Regions from separate parts of the Providencia sp. PROV200 genome, predicted to be linked through region 2. Evidence: predicted binding sites of a transcription regulator. Region 2 holds the regulator's gene; each other region holds the start of a gene.

Region 1 (10,013 bases), 1.6 Mb from region 2:
AAGCGGAGTTAAGCCTTTTTATGATGGAAAATTTACGCACAAAGGCGAATAGTCCTTTGCTCAAAATAATACTGGCGCTGATTATCCTTTCATTCGTGTTGGGTGGCGTTATGATGGGTGGTCTCGGTGGTAATAGTGCAAATAATGCCGCTGAAGTTAACGGGCAATCAATAAGCCGAGAGCAGCTACAGCAGGCTTTTCAACAAGAGCGCCAATCATTACAAGAGTATCTGGGAGATAAATTTTCAGAAGTCGCTAGTAATGAAGAAAGTATGAATTTGCTGCGCCGCCAAGCTCTCGATAACTTGATTAACAATGAACTGATTAATCAGTATGCTAATGAACTACAACTTTCAGCAAGCGATCAGCAAATTGAGCAATATATTTTCTCAATGCCTGTTTTCCAAACAGATGGTCGGTTTGATAGCGAAAAATATCGAGAGATCTTAAGCCGCAACAACATTAACGCGGATAGCCTCGCAGCTCAAATTCGCCAAGACCTTACACGAGCTCAGCTAGGAAAAACCTTTACTGGAACGGATTTCGCTTTACCATCAGAAGTTAAAGCATATGCTGAGTTATTTATGCAAGAACGTGAAATTCGTACTGCAATTTTAGATTTAGCAGAGGTTCAAGCAAAACAAACAGCCTCTGAAGAAGAGTTAAAGGCGTATTATGATGCTAATCAAAATAGCTTTATCTCACCTGAGAAAGTACGAGTAAGCTATGTTGAGATGGATGCCGCATCGATGCCTCCAGCCACAGTGTCTGATGAAGAAGTCAAAGCGTATTATGAGCAAAACCTGAAAAATTATACTCAGGCAGAGCAAAAACAGTACAGTATGATTCAGGCGGATTCTGAAAAAGAAGCGAATGATATCCTGAATGAATTAAAACAAGGCGCGGACTTTGCAACATTAGCAACTGAAAAATCAACGGATAAATTCAGTGCAGCGCAAAAGGGCCTGATTGGTTGGATGGAAGCCGCATCAACGCCAATCGAAATTGTAGATGCAAAATTAACAGAGAAAGGGCAACTTTCTGCGCCTGTTAAATCACAAAATAGCTATGTTATCTTTCGTTTAGATGATATTAAACCGGAATCGATTAAACCGTTTGAGCAAGTTGAAGAAAGTATTAAAACTAGCTTACTTCAAGATAAGAATATTAAACAATTCTATGACTTACAGCAAAAAGTCAGTGAAGCTGCTACGAGTGATATGGAATCATTAGTTTCAGTTGAATCTGTATCTGGTTTGAAAGCGGTGACGACGGATTGGTTTGATAGAACAAATCCACCTGCTGCGCTTAATTTCCCTAAAGTGGTGAGTGAAGTATTTAGCGACCGTTTAGTGGATAAAAATGGCTCTAAAGGGATCAACTCTGACGTGATTAATGTGGAAGGTGACCGTGCATTTATTGTGCGCGTAACAGAGTACAAACCAGAAAACGTTGAACCTTTTGAACAGGTTAAGTCAGAAATTGAAACACTGGTTAAACGTCAAAAAGCCGATGCAGAACTGAAAGCGACGGGCGATAAGCTACTCGCAGAGTTAAAAGCAGGTAAAGGCACTGAAGCGCTAAATGCTGCTGGTGTTAAATTTTCTGATGTTCAGACCGTTTCTCGTTTAATGCCACAAACAGCGGTCATCAATGCGACGATGGAGATGCCACAACCTGTAGATGGTAAACCAAGTTATGCACTTGCGCGTGATGAGTCCGATAACTATGTGCTTATTCAACTAGATAAAGTTACGCTAGGCCAACCGACGGATGATGAGTTAAAGCAATTAACGCGTGAATACCAAGGTGCTATGAGCTCTGCGGTTAACGAAGCTCTGATGCTTAACTTGCGTGAAAATGCAAAAATTGAAGTGCTGAATATTGAATAATTGCGAGCAGCTTCGCAAGTAAAATTGCAACTTCATAAACAGGAGGCTACCTTTGGGTGGCCTTTTGTATTTTTAATATTATTGAAAAGTGTTCCGTATTTTTCTATGGCATCGTTGCATCTCAATACACACAGGAGAACAAATATGTTATGGAATTCAGTTAATCAATGCAGATTAGGTACTGTTCTGCTCCTTTCTTTATTATGCTCATTCTCTTTTTTTTCTTTGGCTAAGAAAATTGAGCCAGAAAAAGCCACTGCGGCTGTTATTCAAGAAAAACAAGTAAGTAATAACTCACCATCGACGAGCCATGGCCAGTCTGACAAAGTCAATATCAACTTAGCGGGTGAAGACGAACTTGCAGAAAAACTGACTGGTATCGGTAGGCAAAAAGCGAAAGCAATTGTGGAATATAGGCAAAAATATGGTGCTTTTAATTCCATTGAAAACATTTTAGAGGTTCAGGGGATAGGTCCCGCATTTTTAGAAAAGAATAAAGACAAGCTAACTCTATAGCTAAAATCCCCCATACAAAGTATGGGGGAAATATATAGTGTAGAGGAGATATGCAGTATGAGACTAATATATTAACAGGTTAATAATTAAGCATAAAACTAAGCTTTGTGTAAATAATTTGCGAGCTAAGTCTGATTATTGATATTCATTCAGCACATTTTCCGTACATTTGTTATTTTTATGTTATTAAAAAATAAACTGGTCGGAGTAGTTATGGCAACACATATTAAAGTTCATGGTTATCATATAGATGTTTTTCAGCATGTTAATAATGCGCGCTATTTAGAATTCTACGAAGCAGATCGCTGGGAATGGATGAATAAACGTAATTTCATTAGCTGGGCTATAAAGAATAATTTAACAATGGCTGCAGTGAACATTAATGTAAATTACATCCAAGGCGTATTACTTGGTGATGAACTGACGGTTGTGACTCGGATGGATAAAATAGGAAGTAAAAGTGCCGTGTGTTATCAACAAATTATTCGTAATAAAGCAGGTGTTCAAGAGGTTGTTTCAGATGCCTATGTGACATTTGTTTTCATCGATAATATAGAGAATAAAGCGATTGTGATTGATGAACAATTACGTGAGAAACTAGAGTCATTCAAGGTGGGTTCTGAAGATTTCATCTAAAATTAGCCTACCTAGCTTGAATAGTTGTGAATGAGCGAATGGTAGGCTGTGTATTTGATTAACTTATTAGTGCTTTTGTTTTAATGATTGCATAATGGTTTCTTTATCATTTAGATATTCAGCTAAGCCTCTGCTTCTTAAATGGCAGGCTGCGCACTCGCCGCAACCGTCCCCCTGAATACCATTATAACAAGTCAGTGTTTGTTGCCTGATAGTTTCGAGGTGACCATAACTGTCAGCAAGAGCCCATGTTTGGGCTTTATTTAGCCACATTAACGGTGTTTCAAAGCGAATATTTTTGGCAAGGCCGAGGTCTACAGCATGGTTAAGTGCTTTAACAAACTCATCACGGCAATCTGGATAACCTGAAAAATCGGTTTCACATACACCAGTTATTACCGCTTCTGCTTGGACTTGATAGGCGTATATTGCTGCGAGAGTGAGAAATAAAATATTACGCCCAGGTACGAAAGTGCTAGGCAGGCCGCTCGACTCGCTTTCTGTGAAACCAGGAACTGGGATGTTATCTCGAGTTAAGCTGCTAATTGCTAATTCATTGAGTAATGTAACATCTAAGACTTTATGCGCTGTAGCACCTAGAGATACGCTTAACTTTTGTGCGACTTCGATTTCAAAACGGTGGCGCTGGCCATAATCGAAAGTCACACAATGAACTTCATCATAGTTTTGCAAAGCTTGAATAAGACAGGTTGTTGAGTCTTGGCCTCCGCTGAAAACCACAACTGCGCGTTTCATAGGTACTCCTTGGTGATATATCATTTTCAATATGTAATAAGAAGAAAGTGAAACATGTTATCGATACTAAGATGCAATTAATAGTTCTATTTTATCAAGTTAGTTTGATTGAGGTACTATTTATGTGTCTATTTGGTTATTTGTATAAAAATATTCTATAATCTTGGCATTTGGTAACATTTTTATTGTTTTTAAATTATTCGATTTTGCATAATATGCTTATGCGGCTAATAAAATAACGGCAAAAGTATTTGCACCCAAGTCAAGAGAGCAATCATGCTAGATAAAATAGACAAAAAGCTGCTTTGTTTATTGCAAAATGACAGTAGCCTATCCCTAAACACCCTTGCTGAAGCGGTTAATTTAACATCTACGCCGTGCTGGAAAAGATTAAAAAGGCTTGAAGATGAGGGCTATATTCGAGGGCGAGTGACTTTACTCGACGGTGAGAAGCTAGGTTTAGGTTTAACGGTAATTGTGACAATTAAAACACAGCACCATAATAGTGAGTGGTATGAGCAATTTGTTTCTTTTGTCAGTCAACTCCCTGAAGTTCTGATGTTTTATCGTATGGCTGGGGAGTATGATTACCTTATGCAAGTAGAAGTGCATGACATGAAATCATATGACTTATTCTATAAAAAACTCGTCAATGGTGTTCATGGTTTAATTGATGTGACTTCAAGTTTTGCAATGGAAAAAATCAAGTATACGACAGTCTTGCCTATTCCTGATTAACTCCGTAATAACGTAGATGATTACGGCTTCTCATCCTTAGGCATCATTAAATCAATATATTCAAGGCAGTATTACGTGCGATTATTTTCACAACTAGGTTGGTATTTTTTGAGTGAATGGCGGCGCTATCTCGGTGCTGTTTGCTTTCTCATTATCATTGCTATCTTACAATTAGTCCCTCCACGTATCGTTGGTGTGGTTGTTGATGGAATAAGTAAAGGGGCAATGCCAACAACGCAGTTGATTACTTATGTTTCAGTCATGCTGTTGATTGCGCTGGTTGTGTATGGTTTGCGGTATGTTTGGCGTTTATGGTTATTTGGTGCGTCTTATAAGTTAGCCGTGCAGCTACGACAAAAATTTTATCGGCAATTAAGTCTACAAAACCAAGAGTTTTACCTTAAGTACCGAACAGGGGATTTAATTGCACGCACGACGAATGATGTTGACCGAGTTGTATTTGCAGCAGGCGAAGGCGTTTTAACATTGGTTGACTCATTGGTGATGGGGTGTGCGGTACTCATCATGATGAGTGTTGAAATTAGTTGGCAGCTGACTTTACTTGCTCTTATACCAATGCCAATTATGGCACTCGTTATTAAGCGTTATGGGGACCAGCTTCATCAGCGTTTTAAGCACGCTCAAGGAGCATTTTCGTCTTTAAATAATCATGCGCAAGAAAGTTTAACAAGTATCCGTATGATTAAAGCTTTTGGTCTTGAAGACCATCAATCAAATCAATTTGAACAGGTAGCCACTGAGGCTGGGCGTCGCAATATGCATGTTGCTAGAGTTGATGCGCGTTTTGACCCCACCATTTTTATGGCAATTGGTATGGCCAATTTACTCGCTATTGCAGGTGGCAGCTGGATGGTATTAAACGACACATTGACGTTAGGTGAATTAACGAGCTTTGTGATGTATTTAGGGTTAATGATTTGGCCGATGTTAGCGCTAGCATGGATGTTTAATATCGTTGAACGAGGTAGTGCAGCTTATAGTCGTATTTTAAGTTTACTTAATGAGCCATTAGTTATTCAGGATGGTTCGCATTCATTACAGCCTGAAAAGGGAAACTTGAATGTGAATATCATCAGTTTTAGTTATCCAGAAACGACACGAACAGCATTGCATGATATTCGGTTTGACCTAAAACCTGGGCAGTTTTTGGGAATATGTGGGCCAACAGGGGCTGGGAAATCAACATTGTTGACGTTATTGCAACGCCAATTTGATGTTACTGAAGGGGAGATCCTCTATCAAGGCTTACCGCTACCTGAGATTCGTTTAGATGAATGGCGTGGTCGTTTATCTATTGTGAATCAGTCTCCATTTTTATTTTCAGATACAGTTGCAGGCAATATCGCACTTGGGCGACCTAATGCAACTCAGGAGGAAATTGAACAGGCTGCGCACATTGCTTGTGTACATGATGATATCTTACGTTTACCGGAGGGCTATTCTACTCAGGTTGGTGAGCGTGGTGTTATGTTGTCAGGTGGGCAGAAACAACGAATTTCTATTGCAAGGGCTATCTTGCAAAATGCAGAAATTTTGGTGTTAGATGATGCACTTTCTGCCGTTGATGGGCAGACCGAGTTTACAATTTTACAAAATTTAAGTCATTGGCGACAAGGTAGGACTATGATAATTAGCGCTCATCGTCTATCTGCATTGGTTGAAGCAGATAATATTATTGTGCTATCTCAAGGGGCGGTTATTAGCCGAGGTAGACATGAAGCGCTTATTGGACAGTCGGGCTGGTATAAAGATATGTATCAGTACCAACAGATTGAAGCGGCTTTGGATGGTGAGCTATGAGCCAAAAAAAACCGCTATGGCCAGCACTTAAGCGTTTACTTGCTTACGGAAAAGCGTACCGAGGTACTATGGGTATTGCTATTGCAATGCTATGGTTGGCCGCTATTGCAGAGGTCAGTGGGCCTCTGCTAATCAGTTATTTTATTGATAACATGATTGCGAAAAAACAAATCATCATGCCACTGGCTTTATATATGGCCGTTGGTTTTATATTGCTTCAAGTTATTGCTGCATTATTACATTACTATCAAATTATTTTATTTAATAAAGCTTCTGTGGGCGTCGTGCAAACATTACGAACAGATGTGATGAATGCCGCCCTTAGGCAGCCTCTGAGTGCCTTTGATAAACAACCTGTTGGCCAATTGATTTCACGAGTGACAAATGATACTGAAGTGATTAAAGACCTCTTTGTGATGGTTGTGCCGACGGTGTTTCGCAGTTTAGCCCTAATTTGTGCCATGTTAGTTGCTATGTTTTCATTGGAATGGCGTATGGCATCAATTGCAGTGATGATTTTTCCTGCTGTATTTGTTGTGATGCTTATTTATCAGCGCTTAAGCACACCGATTGTACGTCGTGTGAGATCCTATCTTGCGGATATTAACAACGGTTTTAACGAAGTCATTAGTGGAATGACGGTTATTCAGCAATTTGTCCAACAGGCTAGGTTTGGCGAAAAAATGCAAAGTATTAGCCAAGACCATTATTTTGCAAGAATGAAAGCATTAAAACTTGATGGCTTACTATTAAGGCCATTACTAAGTTTACTTTCAGCTTCAGTATTGTGTGGCTTGCTATTGCTATTTGGATTCGAAGGAACGACTACCATTGGTGTTGGTGTCTTATATGCATTTATTAACTATTTAGGTCGCTTGAATGAACCGCTTATCGAATTAACTTCTCAGCAATCGATGCTTCAGCAAGCGGTTGTTTCAGGTGAGCGTGTTTTTGAACTCATGGATAGCCCGCAACAAGGATATGGAGAAAGCAATGAGCCATTACAAGGTGGCTCAATCTCAATTAACCATTTATCTTTCGCTTACCGTGATAACAAAATGGTACTTAAAGATATTAATTTACACGTACCCGATAATAATTTCGTTGCATTGGTTGGCCATACCGGGAGCGGTAAAAGTACCATCGCAAATTTAATCATGGGGTATTACCCGTGGCGGGAAGGGGATATTTTATTAGATGGTCGTAATTTGAGTTCACTATCTCATCAAGTTTTACGTCAGGGTATTGCAATGGTGCAACAAGACCCTGTTGTTCTTGCGGCTTCTTTTTTTGATAACGTCGCACTAGGACGAGAGGTTAGCCAAGATAAAGTTTGGGAAGTTCTTGAAACTGTTCAGCTTGCTGAGTTGGTTCGTGAGTTACCTGATGGGCTCGATACTGTACTAGGTGAACAAGGAAACACTTTGTCTGTTGGACAAAGGCAATTATTAGCGATGGCTCGAGTGCTTGTGGTCACACCGAAAATTTTAATTTTGGATGAAGCGACAGCAAATATTGACTCAGGGACAGAGCAAGCGATACAAAAAGCATTACGAATGATCCGTCAACATACTACGCTAGTCGTGATAGCTCATCGTTTATCAACAATCGTTGATGCTGACCAAGTTGTTGTGTTACATCGTGGTGCAATTGTTGAGCAAGGTAAGCATTTGCAGCTTTTACAGCAAAAAGGACGTTATTATCAAATGTACCAGTTGCAACAAGTTGGGGAATCATTGAATGCCCGTTGTGATGCTGAAATTGAGAGTATAACTAGTTAATTATTCTGCACTCTTATAATGCAAGACCTAAAGCCACTCATTCGAGTGGTTTTTTATTTTGTTATTTCCTATTGAATTATATGGATAAATATATTTTGGCACACGATTTGCTATAACGTCAGTGCTGTTCAAGATATTGAGCGGCTTATTCACCTGACTTATAGGAGTGAGCATGAAATATATCATTGCAATCATTAAGCCATTTAAATTAGATGAAGTCCGAGAAGCACTATCAGATATTGGTGTTCAAGGGCTTACTATTACTGAAGTTCGAGGGTTTGGACGACAGAAAGGACATGCCGAATTATATAGGGGAGCTGAATATACTGTCGATTTTTTACCTAAAGTACGTATGGAAATAGCAGTTTCTGATGAGTTAGTAGACCAGGTAATTGAAACAATCGAAAAAAAAGCTTATACGGGCCAAGTTGGGGATGGAAAAATATTTATTTTGTCATTAGAGCAAGCTGTACGTATTCGTACAGGTGAAAAACAAGACGAAGCACTGTAGGAGAGCAATTATGCGCAAAGGGTTCCAATACTTATGTCTATTGATATCAATGGGGGGTTTTCCAATAACGGTGCTTGCAGCAGAGGAAACCCTAGATAAAGCGGATAACGCATTTATGATGATAGCGACTGCTTTAGTTATTTTCATGATACTTCCAGGTATCGCATTATTCTATGGTGGGCTACTAAGAAGTAAAAATGTTCTTTCTTTAATGGCTCAAACCGCGGTTATTTTTGCTTTAGTGTCTGTTATTTGGATTGTTTATGGGTACAGCTTAGCTTTTAGTGAGGGAAATGATTTTATCGGTGGTTTTAGTCAGATTATGTTAAAAAATATCACTGTTGAAAGCTTATCTGGACCGATCCCCCAATTTATTCACGTTGTTTTTCAGGGGGCATTTGCATGCTTAACGGTTGCATTGGTGGTTGGTGCATTAGGGGAGCGGATTAAATTTTCTGCAATCTTAATTTTTACGGTTATTTGGACGACATTTGCTTATTTACCAATGGCACACATGATATGGGGCGGCGGTATTTTGTCGCAAGATGGCGCACTAGATTTCGCAGGGGGGACGGTTGTTCATATTAATGCGGCTGTTGCTGGTTTAGTTGGTGCTTACTTACTTGGACATCGTACTGGATTAGGAAAAGAGGCTATTAAACCACATAACTTACCTATGGTGTTTATGGGAACCTCCATACTATTCATTGGTTGGTTTGGTTTCAATGCAGGTTCTGCCGGAAGTGCTAATAGTATCGCTGCATTAGCGTTTGTGAACACTATCGCAGCTGCAGCTGGAGCTATTTTATCATGGACTTTAGCTGAGTGGCTTTTCAGGGAAAAACCTTCATTATTAGGTGCTTGCTCTGGTTGTTTAGCTGGGTTAGTTGGGGTTACACCAGCGGCAGGAACGGTTGGGGTCGGTGGGGCATTAATTATAGGGGTATTGTCTGGGGTGGCTGGTTTATGGGGTGTTGTGATTTTAAAGCGTCGATTAAAAGTTGATGATGTTTGCGATGTTTTTGGCGTTCACGGTGTCTGCGGGATTTTAGGTTGTTTACTTACGGGGGTATTTACTTCAACGACATTAGGTGGAAGTGGCTTTGCAGAAGGTATTACGATGATGAAACAAGTCGGAATTCAAGCCGTTAGCATATTAGTTTGTGTTGTTTGGACTGCAATCGTTGCTTATATCGCATTTAAAGTAGCAGCGAAAACGTCAGGTTTACGCATTAATGTTGAAAAAGAAAGGGAAGGTTTAGATATTACTTCTCATGGTGAAAGTGCTTATAATTAATCATTAGCGTAATGATAATGACAGGATAATACTGTGCTTTGTGTAAATTGATAATGGCAGCTTAT
Region 2 (10,013 bases):
CACAGGTGACACCCAGCGCCTGATTAAGCTCATCAATCAATTTAACCAAAACACCCATAGTAATCGGATCTTGACCAACAAAAGGCTCATCAAACATGATTAAATTTGGGTCTAGAGCGATAGCTCGCGCTAAAGCGGCCCGCCTAGCCATACCACCCGATAATTCAGATGGCATTAATTTGGCAGCGCCTCGCAAGCCAACCGCCTCTAATTTCATCATCACCGTCGTATGGATCAGCGATTCAGGCAGGTTAGTGTGCTCACGCAGCGGGAAAGCCACATTATTGAATACGTCCATGTCTGTGAATAGTGCTCCAGACTGGAACAGCATGCTCATCTTTTTACGAGACTGATACAGTTTTGAGCGTGATAGAGCCGGAATATTGTCACCATCAAACCAAATTTCACCTTCATTTGGCCGTAATTGCCCACCAATCAAGCGCAGTAATGTGGTTTTACCGATCCCTGACGGCCCCATAATTGCCGTAATTTTCCCACGAGGAACAGTCAGATTAATATTTTCAAATATTTTCCGATCTCCTCGAGTAAAGGACATGTTCCGTACTTCAATTAAGTTGTCTGTCTGTGCTTGCATTGTTAAATAACTCGTTATACACCACGCGTAAACATTTTTATCCCTTCAGATGTTACCGAAAGATAAACTGAAAATCGTCAAATATCACAACAAAATAGAATTTATAGTATTATAGCGTCGAAAATATGACTTTTAGTATTACAACTTTGTTTTTACCTAAATAATACAGAGAAAAAACAATATAATTTATTTATAGTCAGCAAAAGCTTTCGCGATTAACAGCAGATAGCTCTTAGAATGCTATAATTTACCTAGCTGAGGATACGCGAATTTGCATATCTATTTTTGGTTCAAGGTGCTAATGAAACCCTCTAATACAGATTAAATTCTACACCGAAGTGCCAAAAATACTTATAAAGTCTAAAGCTAACATTAAAAATAGCTTAACTGACAAAATACTTACTGATACCAAGTATTCGTTATACAATTTGATTTCGCTAATCCCATTAACTTGAAAGCTACGCATGGAACTAGAAATGTCAAACTTCGATTTTCAGAAAGTAGGTAAAGAAGTTCTCCATATCGAACACGAAGGTCTAAAAAACCTCGAACAATATATCAATACTGATTTTGACCGCGCTTGCCAGCTTATTTTTAACTGTGAAGGCAAAGTCGTCGTAATGGGAATGGGGAAATCGGGGCATATTGGTCGTAAAATTGCAGCCACACTAGCGAGCACAGGTACGCCATCATTTTTTGTTCACCCAGGAGAAGCTAGCCACGGTGACCTTGGGATGATTACGCATAAAGATGTTGTGTTAGCCATTTCGAATTCAGGGGAGTCAGGGGAAATTTTGGCCCTGCTTCCTGTTTTAAAAAGAATTAAGGTTCCCTTAATCTGCATGACTAATAACCCTGATAGTAATATGGGGAAATATGCTGATGTGCATTTGTGCATCAAGGTGCCTCAAGAAGCCTGCCCTTTGGGGCTCGCACCTACCACAAGTACAACTGCGACGCTTGTGATGGGGGATGCATTAGCGATTGCCTTATTAACTGCACGCGGTTTCACGGCGAATGATTTTGCGCTTTCGCATCCAGGTGGCGCACTTGGGCGCAAACTTTTACTCCTCGTTCGTGATTTAATGAATACGGGAGATGATATCCCCCATATTCCTAAAAGCGCGTCTTTACGTGAGGCACTCGTGGAGATTACCCGCAAAAAACTGGGGATGACGGTCATTTGTGATGATGACATGAATATTGAAGGTATTTTCACTGATGGGGATTTACGCCGTATCTTTGATATGGGTATCGACCTGAATAACGCTAAAATTGCTGATTTAATGACACCCGGTGGAATACGAGTATCGCCAACCATGTTAGCAGTCGAAGCGCTCAACTTAATGCAATCTCGACACGTGACTTCGTTACTGGTCGCAAATGATAACAAATTAGTTGGTGTATTACATATGCATGACCTGCTACAAGCAGGTGTTGTATAACATAAGGAAATACCATGACGTCTACCTTTTTGGAAACCTGCTATGGCCCTGTCGCCGATACTGTTTTAATCAAAGCAGAAAAAATCAAATTACTGATCTGCGATGTTGATGGTGTCATGTCCGATGGTTTGGTCTATATGGGAAATAATGGCGAAGAACTCAAAGCCTTTAATGTCCGTGACGGCTATGGAATACGTTGCTTATTAACGTCCGGTATTGAAGTCGCCATCATTACAGGAAGAAAAGCGAAGCTTCTTGAAGATAGAGCCCAAACATTAGGGATTACATATCTTTACCAAGGGCAAAGCGATAAGCTTTTGGCGTATCACGAACTGTTAGATACACTACAATTATCAGATGAAGAAATAGCTTATATTGGGGACGACCTGATTGACTGGCCTGTTATGGCCAAAGTCGGCTTATCCGTCGCCGTTGCTGATGCCCACCCTTTGCTATTACCGAAAGCGGATTATGTGACCCGTATTGGCGGCGGAAAAGGGGCAGTCCGCGAACTTTGTGACCTTATTTTGCTTTCTCAAGACAAACTAGAAGAAGCAAAAGGTTTATCAATATAACGAATAGATTGAATTCATGAGCAATGCGAAGAAGTGGTTAATCATTATTTTATCCTTAGTGGTATTAGGGCTTATCGGTTGGAATTTAGCAGGTAATGATTCCGACAGCGCAGAGGATAAAGTAATTAATGATGGGCAACCTAATTATCAAACTGATGATTCAGTGACTTTTGTCTATAATCCAACGGGTAATTTAGCGTATAAACTCGTTTCAGATAAAATAGATAACTACACTGAAGGGAAAATCACGTGGTTTTCGAAACCGGTTCTTACCACTTATAACGAAGCAGGTGAACCTACCTGGACGGTTAAGGCTTTCAAAGCAAGGTTAACGAACGATAGAATTCTCTATTTATACAGCGATGTTCAAGTTGATAGTTTAACTAAAGACTCGCAGATCCAACGAATTACAACTGAGAGTGCAGTTGTCAATTTGACAACACAAGACGTTTCATCTGATGATAAAGTGACCATTATTGGACAAGGTCTCAATTCTACTGGTATGAAAATGAAGGGAAACCTTCGTACAAGAACGGCTGAATTAATCGAAGATGTAAAAACTCATTATGTGTTACAACCAGAAGAGCATTAAAATGAATCAAGTAACTAAGAAACGTTTTATTCAAGGAGCTGTTGCCAGTGCAATTTTTGCTCTTAGCCTACCTGCGATGGCATTAAAAAGTGATACGCAGCAGCCAATGACGATTAATTCGGTCAAACAATCTCTTGATTTAGAAAAAAACGTCACCACCTTTACTGATGATGTTGTTATTAAACAAGGTTCTATTGATATCAGAGCCAATAAAGTGGTTGTAACACGTCCAAGTAGTGACTCGGATAAAATTGTGATTGAGGCCTTTGGTACCCCAGTTACTTTTTACCAATTACAGGATGATGGCAAGCCAATTAAAGGCCATGCCAGCAAAGCCCGTTATGAGGTCGATAAACAACTCGTCACCTTAACAGGCAATGCCTATCTTGAGCAATTAGACAGCAATATTCAGGGTGACAAAATTACCTATATTGTGCCAACGCAACAAATGGAAGCATTTAGTGATAAAGGCAAACGCGTCACTACCGTAATACTGCCAGCGCAATTGCAAGAAAAAGGCCCTGCAGCAAATAAAAATTCATCAGCAAGTAAGAGTAAATAACTGTTATGGCGACACTAACCGCTGAAAATCTAGCTAAAGCCTATAAAAAACGTAAGGTCGTTGAAGATGTCAGCCTGGAAGTTAAATCAGGTGAAATCGTTGGCTTGTTGGGACCAAACGGGGCCGGTAAAACAACGACTTTTTATATGGTTGTGGGTATTGTTCAGCGGGATGCTGGCAAAATTATGATTGATGGTGAAGATATCAGCCTTCTACCGTTGCATGAACGTGCACGCCGTGGAATAGGCTATCTTCCTCAAGAAGCCTCCATTTTCCGTCGTCTCAGTGTTTATGATAACCTAATGGCTGTATTAGAAATTCGTGAAGATTTAAATTCTCAGCAACGTAAAGATCGTGCTGAGGAACTGATGGAAGAATTTAGTATTACCCATCTTCGAGACAGCATGGGGCAATCTCTATCCGGTGGAGAACGTCGCCGTGTTGAAATTGCTAGAGCACTTGCCGCTAACCCAAAATTTATTTTATTAGACGAACCTTTTGCGGGTGTTGACCCTATTTCCGTCTTAGATATCAAAAAAATCATTCAGCACTTAAGGGATTATGGCCTCGGCGTTTTAATCACCGACCATAACGTGCGGGAAACCTTAGATGTGTGCGAAAGAGCCTATATTGTTAGCCAAGGACACTTAATTGCTCATGGGTCACCAACCATGATCTTAGAGAACGAACAAGTGAAACGTGTATACTTGGGTGAAGGTTTCCGGTTATAAACTGAGTATGTCGTTATTTTTTAGGGAGAATAAAACAGATTCATGAAGCAAAGTTTGCAGCTTAGAGTCAGTCAACAACTTGCAATGACCCCTCAATTGCAGCAAGCCATCCGCTTGTTGCAGCTGTCTACGCTTGAGCTTCAGCAAGAAATTCAACTTGCCTTGGAAACTAACCCACTTCTTGAGCAAGAAGAGTTAAATTCCGAGTCCGAATCTCTTGATTCCCTAAATGAAAGTGCCGATACCAGTGAGCTCGATACCAAAGATGCTCTCGAAAACCAAGATATGCCAGGTGAGCTCCCTTTAGATGCGGATTGGGATGAAATATATACGGCAGGCACGCCATCAGGGACCAGTAACGATTATAGTTTTGATGAACTCCCTGTTTATCAAGGTGAAACAACGCAAACATTGCAAGATTACCTGACGTGGCAAGCTGAGCTGACCCCTTTTACTGATACGGACAAGGCAATTGCCACCGCTATTATTGATTCAATAGATGATTCCGGTTATCTGACAACCGCAATTTCTGATATACATGAAGGGATTGATAACTCAGAGATTAGTATTGAGGAAGTCATTGCTGTTCTCAAACGTATTCAGCATTTCGACCCACTGGGTGTCGCAGCACAAGACTTAAAAGAGTGTCTATTAATTCAATTGTCACTCTACCCTGCGCAAACTGATGGGCTACAAGATGCAAAGCTCATTATTAGTAACCATATTGATTTACTGGCTAACCGTGATTTTCGCCAGTTAGCTAAATTAACTCGCTTAAAAGAAGATGCACTCAAAACCGCGATAGACCTGATTTTAACGTTAAATCCAAAGCCAGGCCAATCTATCAATACCGGGGAATCGGAATACGTCATTCCTGATGTTTTAGTGAAAAAAATCGCAGGGCACTGGCAAGTTGAGTTAAATACAGATAGCATCCCTAAACTAAGTATTAATAACCATTATGCTTCGATGTTACATAATTCAGCAAATGAAGATGATTCTCAATATATTCGGAGTCATCTGCAAGATGCAAAATGGTTGATTAAAAGCCTTGAGAGCCGCCACGAAACGCTATTAAAAGTTGCGACTTGTATTGTAGAACAGCAACAAGAATTCTTTGAGCTGGGAGAGGAGTACATGAAGCCAATGATACTAGCCGATATCGCCTATCAAGTGGACATGCATGAATCAACTATCTCACGAGTGACAACTCAAAAGTTTCTCCATAGCCCACGAGGCATTTTTGAGTTGAAATATTTTTTCTCCAGCCATGTTAATACGGACACAGGTGGCGAAGCCTCCTCAACCGCAATTCGAGCATTGGTGAAAAAACTGGTTGCTGCTGAAAACCCAGCAAAACCATTGAGTGACAGTAAATTGACGAGTATGCTGGCTGAACAAGGCATTCAAGTCGCTCGCAGAACTGTTGCTAAGTATCGAGAATCGTTATCCATTCCGCCCTCTAATCAGCGTAAACAGCTGGTTTAATTGATAAAATAAGGAAGATTGTATGGAATTTCAGATTACTGGACACAATATTGAACTTACTCCTGCATTGCGCGAGACTGTTGAGAAAAAACTCAAAAAATTGGAACAATTGTTTGATCGCATTAATGGTATCCAAGTTGTCTTGAAAGTTGAAAAAGTTCAACAAATTGCGGAAGCAACCGTGCAAGTCAATGGAGCGGATCTCCACGCCTCAGCGGAAGAAAACGATATGTACGCTGCTATAGATATACTCGTAGACAAGCTGTCGCGCCAATTAACCAAACATAAAGAAAAACTGAGACAACATTAATACATTGATGCGGCTTATTAATTAGCCGGATAATGTTTCAAACCAGATGGTGGGTACACCATCTGGTTTTGTAGTCCTAAGTGAACAATAAAATGAATAGTGATATAGAAATCCAGTTAAACGTTGTTTTATCATCAGCCTGTACACGTAATAATATTGTGTGCACCAGTAAAAAAAGAGCTTTAGAAATTATTAGTGAGCTGGCTGCCGTTGAATTGGAATTACCTGAAAATACGGTATTTGAAGCGTTATTAACCAGAGAAAAAGTTGGTACAACAGGCATTGGCGGTGGTATTGCTATTCCTCATGGAAAGCTGAACGAAGGTGAAAGCAGCCGTGCTGTCGGTGTCTTTTTACATTTAGAGGAGCCAATTGCGTTCGATGCAATTGATAATCAGCCTGTTGACTTGCTATTCGCGCTACTTGTGCCATCAGACCAATGTAAAACGCACTTGCATACATTGTCGCTTATCGCCAAAAAACTAGCCGATAAAACGCTCTGTAAACGCCTACGCAGTGCACAAAGTGACGAAGAGCTATACCGCATAATTATAGAATAGATAAATTATGTATCTTGCCATATGCAAATGATATTGTTATGGTTTCTAAGTAATATTATTTGGCAAATACTGCTTTTCAAGAAGCATATTATTAGGAAACAAAAGGGAGCAAGCTCATGGTGCTGATGATAGTCAGCGGCCGTTCCGGTTCGGGGAAATCCGTTGCCTTACGTGCGCTGGAAGATATGGGTTTCTATTGCGTAGATAACCTACCGGTTGTATTACTACCGGAGTTAGCGAATTCACTGGCTGATCGTAATATTTCAGCAGCAGTAAGCATCGACGTGCGTAATATGCCCGACAATCCAGAGATTTTCGAAGAAGCGATTGATAAATTACCTTCAGCCTTCTCTCCTCAGTTATTGTTTCTAGATGCCGATCGTAACACGCTTATTCGCCGTTACAGTGATACTCGTCGACTGCACCCACTTTCAAGTAAAAATCTTTCACTTGAGAGCGCGATAGATGAAGAAAATGAGCTACTTGAGCCTTTACGCTCTCGAGCTGATTTAGTTATCGATACTTCTGAAATGTCCGTTCACGAATTAGCTGAGATGCTAAGAACACGTTTGATGGGCAAACGTGAGCGTGAACTGACAATGGTGTTTGAATCCTTTGGCTTCAAACATGGTATTCCTATTGATGCAGATTATGTATTCGATGTGCGCTTTTTACCAAACCCGCACTGGGATCCAAAATTGCGCCCAATGACAGGCCTTGATAGACCCGTGGCTGCATTCTTAGATAGGCATACTGAAGTCCATAACTTCATTTACCAAACTCGTAGCTATTTAGAATTATGGTTACCGATGTTAGAAACCAATAACCGTAGCTACTTGACTGTCGCAATTGGCTGTACAGGGGGTAAACATCGTTCCGTGTATGTTGCTGAACAACTTGCCGACTATTTCCGTTCTCGTGGTAAAAATGTGCAATCACGCCACAGAACGCTGGAAAAACGCAAGTAACCCGTAAATGACAGTAAAAACAACTATAACGCTCAAAAATCGGCTTGGGATGCATGCACGACCTGCGATGTTACTCTATGATTTAGTTCAACAATTTAACTCAAGAGTTATTTTGCGGAATAATAACCAAATTGAGGCTGAGGCCGATAGCGTTATTGCGATGTTGATGTTAGACTCAGAACAAGGTAGTAATATTGATATTGAGGTTAGCGGCCCAGATGAAAATCAGGCATTATCCGCAATTATTAACCTGTTCGAAAGTGGGTTTGACGAAGAGTAGTCAATTCAAACCTAGCGATAAAAATATCAATCTGTATTTTTTACAAAGGTAGGCTTAGAGATCGTGATCCTGATCTCTTCCCTTTAAAGCGTATAGCGCCTAATATTTTAAACAAACTTATTTCTAGCGACACCCCCTACCTTATGGGTGGGGGGTGTTTGCTTTGTATGTCTCTATTGGAGTGTGGTATGAAAAAGCCAACAATTATTATCAATGATTTAGATGCTGAACGTTTAGATACACTGATGGAACAGCCGGCTTATGCGGGCACACCGGTTGCCGAAGCGCTCAATGATGAACTGGACCGTGCGGATATTCTGACCCCACAAGAAATGCCTGCTGATGTGGTCACGATGAACAGTACCGTTCGCTTTTTGGATTTAATCAGCAACGAAGAACGCACACGTACCTTAGTTTACCCTGCGTCACTGAAAGATAGCGCAGAGCAGCTGTCTGTTATGGCACCGATTGGTGCAGCCTTGTTGGGCTTGCATGTAAACGATGAAATCAGCTGGGAATTGCCAAACGGTGTTCAAACACGTGTTCGTGTACTGGAAATCGTTTATCAGCCAGAAGCGGCTGGTGAGTTCCACCGTTAATTTCGACAACGACTGGATTAAGGAAGGCTTAGCGAAAAAAGTTTTATTTAAAAAACTCAGGTAAGTCCTCTGACATATTCAGGCACTCAATTGAGTGCCTTTTTTGTTGCTTTTAAATGGACAAATAAGAAAACTACTCTCCCGCAATACTCATCTCTGGGATCAATACCGAACCACACTGAATATTACTACGAGTTTCAATATCATCAGCGATAGTGACCATATTCGCCCACATATCTTTTAAGTTACCCGCAATGGTAATTTCGCTCACAGGGTACTGAATTTCACCGTTTTCCACCCAAAAGCCTGAAGCACCACGTGAGTAATCCCCCGTAATACCGCTAACCCCTTGGCCCATTAACTCTGTAACGATTAGCCCTGTCCCCATTTGTTTCAGCAATGCATCGAAAGAAAGGCCTTGGCCTGCAATACGCCAATTATGGATGCCACCCGCGTGGCCTGTACTTTGCAAACCGAGCTTTCTTGCGGAATAACTGGTCATTAGCCACGTTTGTAGCACACCATTTTCAACAATATTGCGTTCACAGGTGCGGACACCTTCGCTATCAAAAGGAGATGACGCCAACCCGCCCATTAGATGGGGTTGCTCGTTGATGGTCAGCCAGCTTGGTAAAATTTGCTTTCCTAAGCTATCTAATAAGAAAGACGATTTGCGGTAAATACTGCTACCACTAATGGCACCGACTAAGTGACCGAATAGACCCGTAGCTACTTCTGCCGCAAAAATCACTGGGGCTTTCATCGTTGGCAATTTACGAGGTGACAAACGAGATAAGGTGCGACGAGCACACTCCTGCCCAACCCACTCAGGGGACTGCAATGCCTCTATGCTCCGGCCAATCGTATAAGCGTAATCACGCTCCATTTCACCATTTTGCTCAGCAATCACACAGCTCGACATCGAATAGCGGCTTGAACAGTAGCTTTGCAACATACCATGGGAGTTTCCAAACACACGCACACCGTAGTGCCCATTAAAGCTACCGCCTTCCGTATTCACAATGCGGGAGTCTGCATTTAGTGCCGACATTTCCGCAACCGACGCTAAACGGATCGCGGCTTCAGGAGAAAGTTCGCTCGCTTGGAACAAATTGAGGTCAGGTGCTTCAAAAGCCAGCAACGATTTGTCTGCCGGCCCTGCAAACGGGTCTTCTGAGGTGTAGTTAGCAATATCAATTGCCGCCTGAACTGTGCGCTCAATAGCTTCAGGACTTAAATCTGTAGAAGACGCACTGCCTTTACGTTGTTGATGATAAACGGTGATCCCTAGCGCTCCATCACTGTTAA
Region 3 (10,013 bases), 1.0 Mb from region 2:
CCTTTGCTTTATTGTTAATAATGAGAAATACTACGAGTAATAAAAGTAATTTTACTGTGATTTTCTTTTTCACAAACAAACTCCTTGAGTTTTATATAACCCCATATAATCTGAAACACCGGCTAAGTTATAATTAACCTGACACTGTTGTTTCTCGTTATATTGAATAATAAAGTTCCCACTCTCAGTTAAACCGGATAAATAAACTTCGCCATCATTACCCACTAGATTATTTAGCTGCGGGTTATCTTTAAATATCGCCTGCGCACCAAATGGAACTGGCTTCCCATCTGCAAAATTCAATACCATAATGGCGCGATAACCGACATTAGCGGTGAAACTGGATTTCACTAGCGCACCACGGCTTGGGGAGACCGACTGGCTAGTGAGTTCCATTTCCGTGTTGTTAGGTAACGCCGAAGTATCAATATCGATGGAATTTTTACGGTAGGCCGTCACGTATGGCACTAACGCGTAACCTTGGCTATTGGTTACTACACCCGCTTGGTTTAATATGGGAACATTCCCTGCATCAGGCACTTCTACCAGCGCAGCAGTCTCACCCAGTTGTTGCCCTAACACTAACCCACCTGCGTGGGCGACAAGGCTGCCGTTAGTTCCGTAGTACAGGTTATAGTTATCCTTGCTATAGCTCGCACCACCAGAAACTTCACCATACCTGCCCTTATAGGTGGAGTTCGCATTACCAGAACTGCCTTGCCCCTGATCGGCTAAACTCTGTTGCATACTCCAATTTAAACGGTTGTTCAGGTGAGATGCTGATACACCGATGCTACTCGAACTGGAGTCTCGGCTACTGTGGTTACTGGCAAAGTTAATGTAGGCGGTATCTTCAAACAAACTGAACGGAATATTGACCGAAAAAGTAAATAAGTGGTCTTCATCACTGTATTTTTTTGCCCCAGCACTCAGGGAATAGCTGCTGGTATTTTTGTTATAGGTGTAATTCAGCCCATAACTGACCCCTTGCCAGCTATTGTTATAGCCAAGGGTTGCTGACTGTGTTTTGCGGTCACTATTCCAATAATCTTCATTAACATAACCCATTGAAATAGAACCGTAAGTATCCCCTAGGTTTTGGCTGAGGGTGATTTCACCGCGATTACGGCGGCGTTCGATTTCAGGAGTGTAAGTGGTATCACGGAAGGTATCAAACACCTCGGATAAACTGTAATACCCTTGGGTCGAATAGCGGTAACCTGCCAAAGCAATATTGGTGCCGATATCATTGAGGTTTTTGTTATATCTAAAGCGGTAAGACTGCCCACGTTCTTTGCGGTCATCACGCATTTTGGCGTGAGATTGGGTCACATCAATAGAAAGCGCGCCAAAACGTCCCATGTTTTGCCCAGCACCTATCGAATAAGATTGGTATTTTTCACTGAACTGACTCCCTCCGAACATGGTGATGCCATAGGGTAAACCGTAAACCAACGTGAACTGGCCAAATTTGGTTTTATCTACATGACTATCATAGGAGCGATATTCCCCCGCGGTGGTGCTGTAGGATAAATAACCTTCTCGCTGCAATACAGGGAGCGAGGCAAACGGCACAATTTGCACCTGTTCGCTACCGTTCGATTCTTTTATCGTCACATGTAAGTCACCACTGCTGCCCGTTGGGTAGAGGTCAGTGATTTCAAAGGGGCCAGCTGCTACATCGGTTTGGTAGATGGTGTAACCGTTTTGGCGAATGGTGACCTGTGCGTTGTTGCGGGCTATCCCACGCACAACGGGCGCATAGCCACGGAGACTTTCAGGGTACATATCATCATCGGTGGCGAGCTGCGCCCCACGAAATGGCACACTGTCAAACACCTCTGATGGAGAAACGCTGTCTCCCAAGGTTAATTGGCTTTTTATGCGGTTGATCCCACGGGAGGCGTAAGTATAAACAGTATCCCATTTATTGGGCTGCCCTGTGCTGTTGGACCACGTGGTATAGTTGCGCAGACGCCATGCCCCAATATTTAAGCCGGGGCGTAAATTGACGTAGTTTGAGGTGGTGTCTTCTCCACCTTTACGATCGGTATTTTTAGAACCGCTATAGCTGTAATTCAGTAATAGGGCAGTAATACCGTTGTCGATATCCGCAAGGTCAACATAACCCCTTGGGTTTTTCGCCAGCGCGATCTGCGGAATACTGAGGTATAACCGCTGTGAATCAAATTCAAACTGACTTGTTGCATCTGGAATGATTGCTAAGTTAACACAGCCTGTTTGGCTATTTTGTAGCTCAGGATAATCTGCAATTTTAATATCGAAGCTTTTTAAATCATCCAGAGTTAAGCAAGGAACCAATTTATTATCGGTGCCTTTATCAAACTTTAAATTTTTCGCCCCGATTAAGTTAGTGTTGACATAAATATCAACGTAATAATTACCGGCCAATTGTTGGTTATTTTCAAATTGGCTTAAATCAACAGAGTCTTTATTTGGTAGCTCTAAGAAATCAGGGTCAAAATAGATATTTCCCTCTGTCGTATTATTGTCGATGGCATTTTCAGCATATAAAGGTACCGTATAGCCTAAATAAATAAGTAGGCTAAAGCATATTTTATTTATTCTCATTTTAACAACCTAAATCAATATTGGGCTATATTTTCGCTTCACTCAGTTCAGATGCGGAACCATAATCATTAATGACTTCCCATTTCACAATGCCGTGACTTGCAGTATCGTTAATCTCAAAAGAAGTGCTAGAAAACGGTGCGGCATAAGAGACGTCATTGGCTTTTTTACCGTTAAAGGTAACACTTTGGAAATTCATAAAATACGGCGTCGGGTTTTTTACCGTAATCCTATTGCCTGTTTTTGACCAAGTTAATTTCTTTTGCTCTTCAATAAAATCAACATTTTTAATTGCAGAGGGACGGTAAATTAATTTCATCTGCGTTTTAAAGGCAATTTGTAATGAATTCTCTGTTCGCTCTGTTGCCGGGATTGTCTTTATATTTAGCCAAAATAATGATTCTTTATCTTTCGGTAAGGTATTCTCGGTTAAAAATATTCTTAACGCATTGGTTTTATCTGCGTTTAATCTAAATAGTGGTGGTGTAATGGTAAATGCAGATTGTTTTTTTTCATCAACACTGTCAATCCACGATTGAATTAAATAAGGGATTTTATCAGGGTTTTCGACACTAATACTGACGTCTTTATTTCCCTCATTATAAATAACACGGGTGCCGCCAATAATAACGCCAGCATGGGCTAAATTAATCAATAAAAATGAAGAAATAAAAAAATAAACTAAGCGTTTCATATTAGTACCATTGAATAGGGGAATAGGGTTTAAATCCATTTAAACCCTAAAAGCCAATTAGTTATAATTAATAGTGAAGGTTGCATTACCATTTGCCGGGCCAACGGTTACTGCGTCGGATTTTGCAATGTAATGGGCTTTAAAGTCTAAGTTATTTACAACGCCATCTTTTAATGGATAAGCTTTAGAGGCCGTATATAATGGGACAACAGCATTAGCGTCATCAGTAATTTGGATGCCAACACCTGTAGCAACACCGGGTTCATCTTTTAATTTGATAACTTGGCTATCATTTAAATAGGAATCGGCATCAAATTTCACTGAAGCCGTTGTTACGGCTTTAGGGCAGTTGATTAATTTGATCGTAAATCTCGTTGCAGCCGCTGTATCTCCCGCACCTGATAATGCCGTTTTTGATACTTTCCCTAAATTCACTTTTAGTGCATCAGAACCTGCGGATAATTCACAAGCTTGGTCGGTAATTTCACCGGTAAAATCAATAGTTCCATCAGCAGCTAATGCATTATTAATGGCAAAAACAGACGATGCCGCAATTAAATAGGCAAAGACATTCTTTTTCATTTATTACTCTCCAAGAGGATATTTATATGATGAGATTGAGTTAGTGAAAATATTCAGTTACTCAACTGGTGTGTATTTTGGCTTTTATTTTAAAAATAAACAATATGAGAGTAATTTGGGCTTAATCTCCTTTTTTGATGTGGTTTTTATATATTATGTTTGATATTCACACTATGGGTTGTAGGTTTTTTATGGATATATTAAGAAATGTTATTTTTTTGATTTTAGGGTTTTTGTTGAAGATCAAAATAAAAATTAAATAATTAAATTGGATTTAACATGGTGTTTTTTGTTATTGTTTCACGCATCATGTGTTGTGGTGGTATTTAATATATTTGGCACTTTTTTAATTTTTCATTTTGAAACAATAAATAGTCTTAAGTGTATTATAATAAAGGGAGCATCTGAACCCAATTATCACTAATAGTTATTTTTTTGGCGTTTAGATATCTTTTTTTGATGTGGGTCAATATGGAATTGTTGAATATTAAGACAAGCATGAAATAATAAATTAAGTCACGCCTATCTTAATAGGATAATCAATTTTTGCGGTTATTCAATTCCAAGCTCTTTTAATTTCCGAGTTAACGTATTTCTTCCCCATCCTAATAAACGGGCGGCTTCTTGTTTGTGACCATTTGTATATTTCAACGCACAATTTAACATGGTGCGTTCAAGTAATGGCATCGTTTGGGCGAAAAGATTTTCCTTTCCATCCATTAAGGCGCTATCGGTCCACTCTTCAAGTAATTCAAACCACTGGGCGTTAGAAATAGGATCTTGCGATGACAACGATGGTGTTGGCATGAGATTGGCTTGGGATGATTTTACTACGGTATTTGGTTGGGGATGCTCTTCAAGCAAATCATCGGGTAAGTCTTGCGGTAAAATTTCTTGGCTTGCCGCCATCACAGTTAGCCAACGGCAGACATTTTCCAATTGGCGAACGTTACCCGACCAGTAATAGCGTTGAAGAATTTTTTCGCTATCAGGGTGCAGTACCTTACTTTCTACTCCTAACTCTTTGGCGGTATTTTGCAAAAAGTAGTGGGCAAGTCGAGGAATATCTTCAACGCGCTCACGTAATGGGGGTAATTGCACTCGGATCACGTTTAGCCTGTGAAATAAATCCTCACGAAATAGCCCTTCTTTAACCCGTTTTTCGAGATCTTGGTGGGTCGCTGCAATAATCCGCACATCCACATTAACTGGGGTATAACCGCCAATACGATAGAATTGGCCTTCCGCCAGAACGCGTAATAAGCGAGTTTGTACATCAAGGGGCATATCACCGATTTCATCTAAAAACAGTGACCCATGGTTAGCTTGTTCAAATCTCCCTTGACGTACTTGAGTCGCACCCGTAAATGCCCCTTTTTCGTGACCGAATAACTCAGATTCAATTAAATCTTTGGGAATAGCGGCCATATTTAATGCAATAAAAGGGGCATCGGCACGGGGGCTGTGCTGATGTAGCGCATGGGCAACTAACTCTTTCCCTGTACCTGACTCGCCATTGATAAGCACGCTAATTGATGAACGCGATAAACGGCCAATAATACGATAAACCTCTTGCATAGCCGGTGCTTCACCGATCATGGTCGAAGAGACAACAGGAGCGGCTTGTTTAGCTTCACGGCCAGTATGGTTTTGTTCGCGGCTATGATTCAGAGCGCGCTCGACTAATGCGACAGTTTCATCAATATCGAAAGGTTTTGGTAAGTAATCAAAGGCGCCTGATTGGTAGGCATTTACGGCAGCATCAAGGTCAGAGTGTGCTGTCATGATAATAATCGGTAAGAGAGGGTGCGATTGTTTGATGGTATTCAGAAGCTCAATACCATTTGTGCCTGGCATACGGATATCAGATAACAACACATCAGGGAGTGAATTTTCTAATGCGGCGAGTACAGCATCTGCACTGTCAAAGCAGGTGCAAGCGAATTTTGCATTATCGAATGCACGCTCAAGTACCCAACGGATGGAGCTATCGTCATCAACCACCCAAATTTTTCCCTGCATCATGGTTATCTCCTATTTTTTTATTGGTAGATAAATGGAAAACTCAGTGTGACCCGGCCAGCTGGTAAATTCGATTTTCCCTGCGTGTTGGTCGACTAAACTGCGGGCAATTGATAGGCCAAGTCCGGTGCCATCAGGACGTCCACTCACCATGGGATAAAACAATGTATCTTGGATTGCCAAGGGAATACCGGGGCCGTTATCTTCAATATCAATGCGTGCAGCTAATCGATAACGCTCACCTTGCAGTGTGACTTGAAAAGCAGTTCGTGTACGCAAGGTGATATAACCCCCCGTTTCAGCGAGAGCTTGCAATGCATTTCGAGTGATATTAAGGAGTACCTGCTCGATTTGGTCTGGGTAATATTCTAATTCAGGCAGACTCGGGTCATAGTCTCGAATTAGTGCCACGTTATCGGGTTTTTCTAATGACACCAATCGCGTTACATTTTCCATAATATGATGGATACTTTGCTGTGTTTTCGGCCCCGGGTATTGTGGGCCAAGTAGCCTATCAACAAGCGCTCGCAGGCGGTCGGCCTGCTCGATAATCACTTGAGTATATTCATTTAATTGTGGGTCAGGCAGTGCTTTAGATAGTAATTGCGCGGCGCCTCGCAAACCTCCAAGAGGGTTTTTGATTTCGTGAGCAAGCCCTCGGATTAATTCGCGTGCGGCAAGTTGTTGGGCATTTTGCGCGAGTTCTTGGCTAAGACGTCGCTGGCTATCTAATTGTGAAAGCTCAACTAAAATAAATTGCTCTGAAAAAGGCTGTGCGCTGAACGACATCACATGGGAATGGTTATTAAAGACCAAGGTAACTTCATTTTCGGTAAAACTGTGACCGTCTTTTAAACTATTAAGCATGAGTTCATCATTGAGCGAACAATAGCTGAATAGTAGAGGTAGTGGTGTACCGTATAGCTTGCGCTGGCTTTGGGTTAAGATCTGGAGTGCAGCATGGTTGGCATAATGGATAACCAAGTCGTAATCCAAAATTAGCACGCTATTAATGAGAGAGTCGAGAATATGTTCCGGTGCTGGCAAATGTTCGGTTTTCATGTAATGTTGCTCCTGCACTATTTTGGTGCATTATACCTGATAGACCAAACAACCGATATTTGATTTTTGTTGCGTAAATACGTTAGAGATAAAAGGCCCCATCAAAAGATGGGGCAAGTGCTTCACGGCAACAAAGACTAACAGTGGAACGGCGTGTTACACACTGTAGTACATTTCAAATTCGAGAGGGTGTGGTGCCATACGAACACGTTGGATGTCGGCACGGGTTAATTCAATATACGCATCAATAGCGTCATTCGTGAATACACCACCACGGGTTAAGAATTCACGGTCTTTATCTAATTCCGCTAACGCTTCGTCTAAAGAGCCTGAAACAGTTGGAATTTCTTTGGCTTCTTCTGGTGGTAAGTCATATAAATTTTTGTCCATCGCATCACCAGGGTGGATCTTATTGATGATGCCATCAAGACCGGCCATTAACTGGGCTGCAAACGCTAAATATGGGTTAGCAGCTGGGTCTGGGAAGCGAACTTCAATACGGCGTGCTTTGGTACTCGCGACGACTGGAATACGAATCGAAGCAGAACGGTTACGTGCAGAATATGCCAACATGACTGGTGCTTCAAAGCCAGGAACTAAGCGTTTGTATGAGTTAGTCGTTGGGTTTGTAAATGCGTTCAGTGCACGTGCATGCTTAATAATTCCACCGATGTAATACAGCGCCATTTCGGATAAACCGCCGTATTTGTCACCTGCGAACAGGTTAACGCCACCTTTAGATAAAGACATATGGCAGTGCATACCTGAACCGTTATCACCCACTAAAGGTTTAGGCATAAAGGTCGCTGTTTTGCCGTAGGCATGGGCAACATTGTGAACAACATATTTATAAATTTGGGTTTCATCCGCTTTTTTGGTCATGGTATTAAAGCGGGTCGCCACTTCGTTCTGGCCAGCGGTTGCCACTTCATGGTGGTGAGCTTCAACAACCAAGCCCATCTCTTCCATCGTGGTACACATAGCTGAACGCAAGTCTTGTGATGAATCAACCGGTGGAACTGGGAAATAACCGCCTTTTACTGCAGGGCGATGGCCTTTATTACCACCTTCGTACTTGGTGCCTGTATTCCATGCCGCTTCGATATCATCAATATGGTAGTAACTACCATGCATGTTGTTGCCAAAACGAATGTCATCAAAAACGAAAAATTCAGGTTCTGGCCCAAAGAGAACGATATCGGCAATGCCACTTGAGCGCAGGAAATCTTCCGCACGTTTTGAAATTGAACGTGGGTCTCTGTCATAACCTTGCATCGTGCCCGGTTCTAAAATATCGCAGCGAATGATCAACGTGATATCTGCATAGAATGGGTCTAACATCGCCGTTGATGGGTCTGGCATTAATACCATGTCTGATTCATTGATGCCTTTCCAGCCACCAATAGATGAACCATCAAACATCTGGCCTTCTTCAAAGAAGTCTTCGTCAACTTGATGAGCAGGGATAGTGATGTGTTGCTCTTTACCTTTAGTGTCGGTAAAACGCAGATCAATAAATCTAACATTGTGCTCTTTAATTAACGATAAAACATGTTCAGCGGACATCTCGGCTCTCCTGGTCGGGTCTAATCAACAAATCACAAGCTATCGTTTGATAGTCGGTCTGTTGTTTGTCTGGCGTGTTAGTTATATAAAATTAGTTATATAAAAATAGTTAGCACGCGCTCTATAAATAGATAAGCTAAAAGCGTGCCAACTTTTTTAATTATAGTAAATACTGATTGTTACGTGAGGAATAGATTTATTATTAAGCAAATATTGCATTTTGTGCACTGTTTTGGTGCGATCGGCTCTTTTGCGCGCACCAATTTGGTGCTTTGAGTGAATTTGGGGGCCATCGGTGGGATTTCAAATAAAAAATCAGCACTGTGCTCTGTTAAAGCGCAATGCCGATGAAATCTAAAAGAAATGAGGTTATTTAATCTCAAGCAGCGGCATTAATCTTCATCGCTATTGGTTAATAACGTATTTACTTCTTCAATTTGTTTTACTGCATCATTGATAATGGAAGCTATTTGGCGAGTCTGTTCTTCATTTAGCTGTTTTAAAACCATTTTGTGACGCAATAATGCTTTAAAGCGACTGACAGCCATTTCAATGTCTTCCGCTAAATTGCCGCCTTGTTGCATATCACGCGCTTTTGCTAGTTTGCGAGCAATAACCGCTTCAATTTCTTTATTTTGAGCGAGATGGGCAGCTCCTTCTGGTGTGATCGTAAAACTTTTGCGATTGCGCTCAACAATCTGAGACTCTAGGAAGCCTTGCTCTTCTAACAGTGTTAGAGTCGGATAAATAACACCGGGACTAGGCACATATAAGCCATTTGAGGCTTCTTGAATATCTTTGATAATTTCATAGCCATAGCTTGGTTTTTTAGCGACTAACGAAAGTACCATTATATGAAGATCGCCATGGTCGAATAAACGACGCAGGCCTTTGCCTCTTCCGCGGCCTCTTTGGCGGCCTTCGCCGTGGCAGCGTTCACCGTGTCCGTGACCATGACGGCCTTCGCCGTGGCAGCGTTCACCGTGTCCGTGACCATGACGGCCTTCGCCGTGGCAGCGTTCACTGTGTCCGTGACCATGACGGCCTTCGCCGTGACAGCGTTCACTGTGTCCGTGACCATGACGGCCTTCGCCGTGGCAGCGTTCACTGTGTCCGTGACCATGACGGCCTTCATTGTGGCAACATCCACCGTGGTGGCCACGTTGATTTTCATCGTGGTGTGCATAATATACATGACGACAAGATTTAATTAGCATATAGTTACTCCTTAGCGTGTAACTTTAGATATATCGAATTTATTTTATGGGTTTACTATATTTAGATATATCTAATTAGTCAATTTAGATATATCTAAATAACGCAAAAAGATATTTAAACTGGCAGTTAAGAAAGAAAGTCTATTTTTTGTTCTTTTTTTGGGCTGCTAATATTAAGTTTTTAGCGTATTATTCTGTCACTTTGTGATTTCACAGTGCTGATAGGCCTATTTTTATTAGGTATTTTGGCTCAGTCTCGCAACTGAATGTTTTTTCGT

The links. Region 2 encodes sigma-54, which starts transcription at its own class of promoters, with help from an activator protein. Its sites were predicted from a motif close to GTTGGCACANNTTTCGCTNT; they were not measured.
Positions count from the first base shown of each region.
Region 1: glnK (P-II family nitrogen regulator) is a predicted target of sigma-54. The motif match lies at 8,235-8,254, and genes of this name have one in related genera.
Region 3: glnA (glutamate--ammonia ligase) is a predicted target of sigma-54. The motif match lies at 8,651-8,670, and genes of this name have one in related genera.

Region 1 is NZ_CP096307.1:875,698-885,710, forward strand. It holds gene ppiD (peptidylprolyl isomerase) at 21-1,892, shown strand; gene M1E86_RS03740 (ComEA family DNA-binding protein) at 2,037-2,408, shown strand; gene M1E86_RS03745 (acyl-CoA thioesterase) at 2,622-3,044, shown strand; gene queC (7-cyano-7-deazaguanine synthase QueC) at 3,111-3,800, opposite strand; gene M1E86_RS03755 (Lrp/AsnC family transcriptional regulator) at 4,077-4,538, shown strand; gene M1E86_RS03760 (SmdA family multidrug ABC transporter permease/ATP-binding protein) at 4,614-6,359, shown strand; gene M1E86_RS03765 (SmdB family multidrug efflux ABC transporter permease/ATP-binding protein) at 6,356-8,140, shown strand; gene glnK (P-II family nitrogen regulator) at 8,313-8,651, shown strand; gene amtB (ammonium transporter AmtB) at 8,662-9,948, shown strand.
Region 2 is NZ_CP096307.1:3,542,659-3,552,671, forward strand. It holds gene mlaF (phospholipid ABC transporter ATP-binding protein MlaF) at 1-595, opposite strand, end outside; gene kdsD (arabinose-5-phosphate isomerase KdsD) at 1,072-2,040, shown strand; gene kdsC (3-deoxy-manno-octulosonate-8-phosphatase KdsC) at 2,055-2,615, shown strand; gene lptC (LPS export ABC transporter periplasmic protein LptC) at 2,632-3,207, shown strand; gene lptA (lipopolysaccharide ABC transporter substrate-binding protein LptA) at 3,209-3,769, shown strand; gene lptB (LPS export ABC transporter ATP-binding protein) at 3,775-4,500, shown strand; gene rpoN (RNA polymerase factor sigma-54) at 4,543-5,988, shown strand; gene hpf (ribosome hibernation promoting factor) at 6,011-6,298, shown strand; gene ptsN (PTS IIA-like nitrogen regulatory protein PtsN) at 6,391-6,858, shown strand; gene rapZ (RNase adapter RapZ) at 6,975-7,826, shown strand; gene npr (PTS phosphocarrier protein NPr) at 7,834-8,106, shown strand; gene rnk (nucleoside diphosphate kinase regulator) at 8,295-8,705, shown strand; gene pmbA (metalloprotease PmbA) at 8,839-10,013, opposite strand, start outside.
Region 3 is NZ_CP096307.1:284,046-294,058, forward strand. It holds gene M1E86_RS01315 (fimbrial protein) at 1-73, opposite strand, end outside; gene M1E86_RS01320 (fimbria/pilus outer membrane usher protein) at 70-2,592, opposite strand; gene M1E86_RS01325 (fimbrial biogenesis chaperone) at 2,618-3,286, opposite strand; gene M1E86_RS01330 (fimbrial protein) at 3,344-3,868, opposite strand; gene glnG (nitrogen regulation protein NR(I)) at 4,421-5,893, opposite strand; gene glnL (nitrogen regulation protein NR(II)) at 5,903-6,952, opposite strand; gene glnA (glutamate--ammonia ligase) at 7,109-8,518, opposite strand; gene M1E86_RS01350 (PadR family transcriptional regulator) at 8,911-9,735, opposite strand.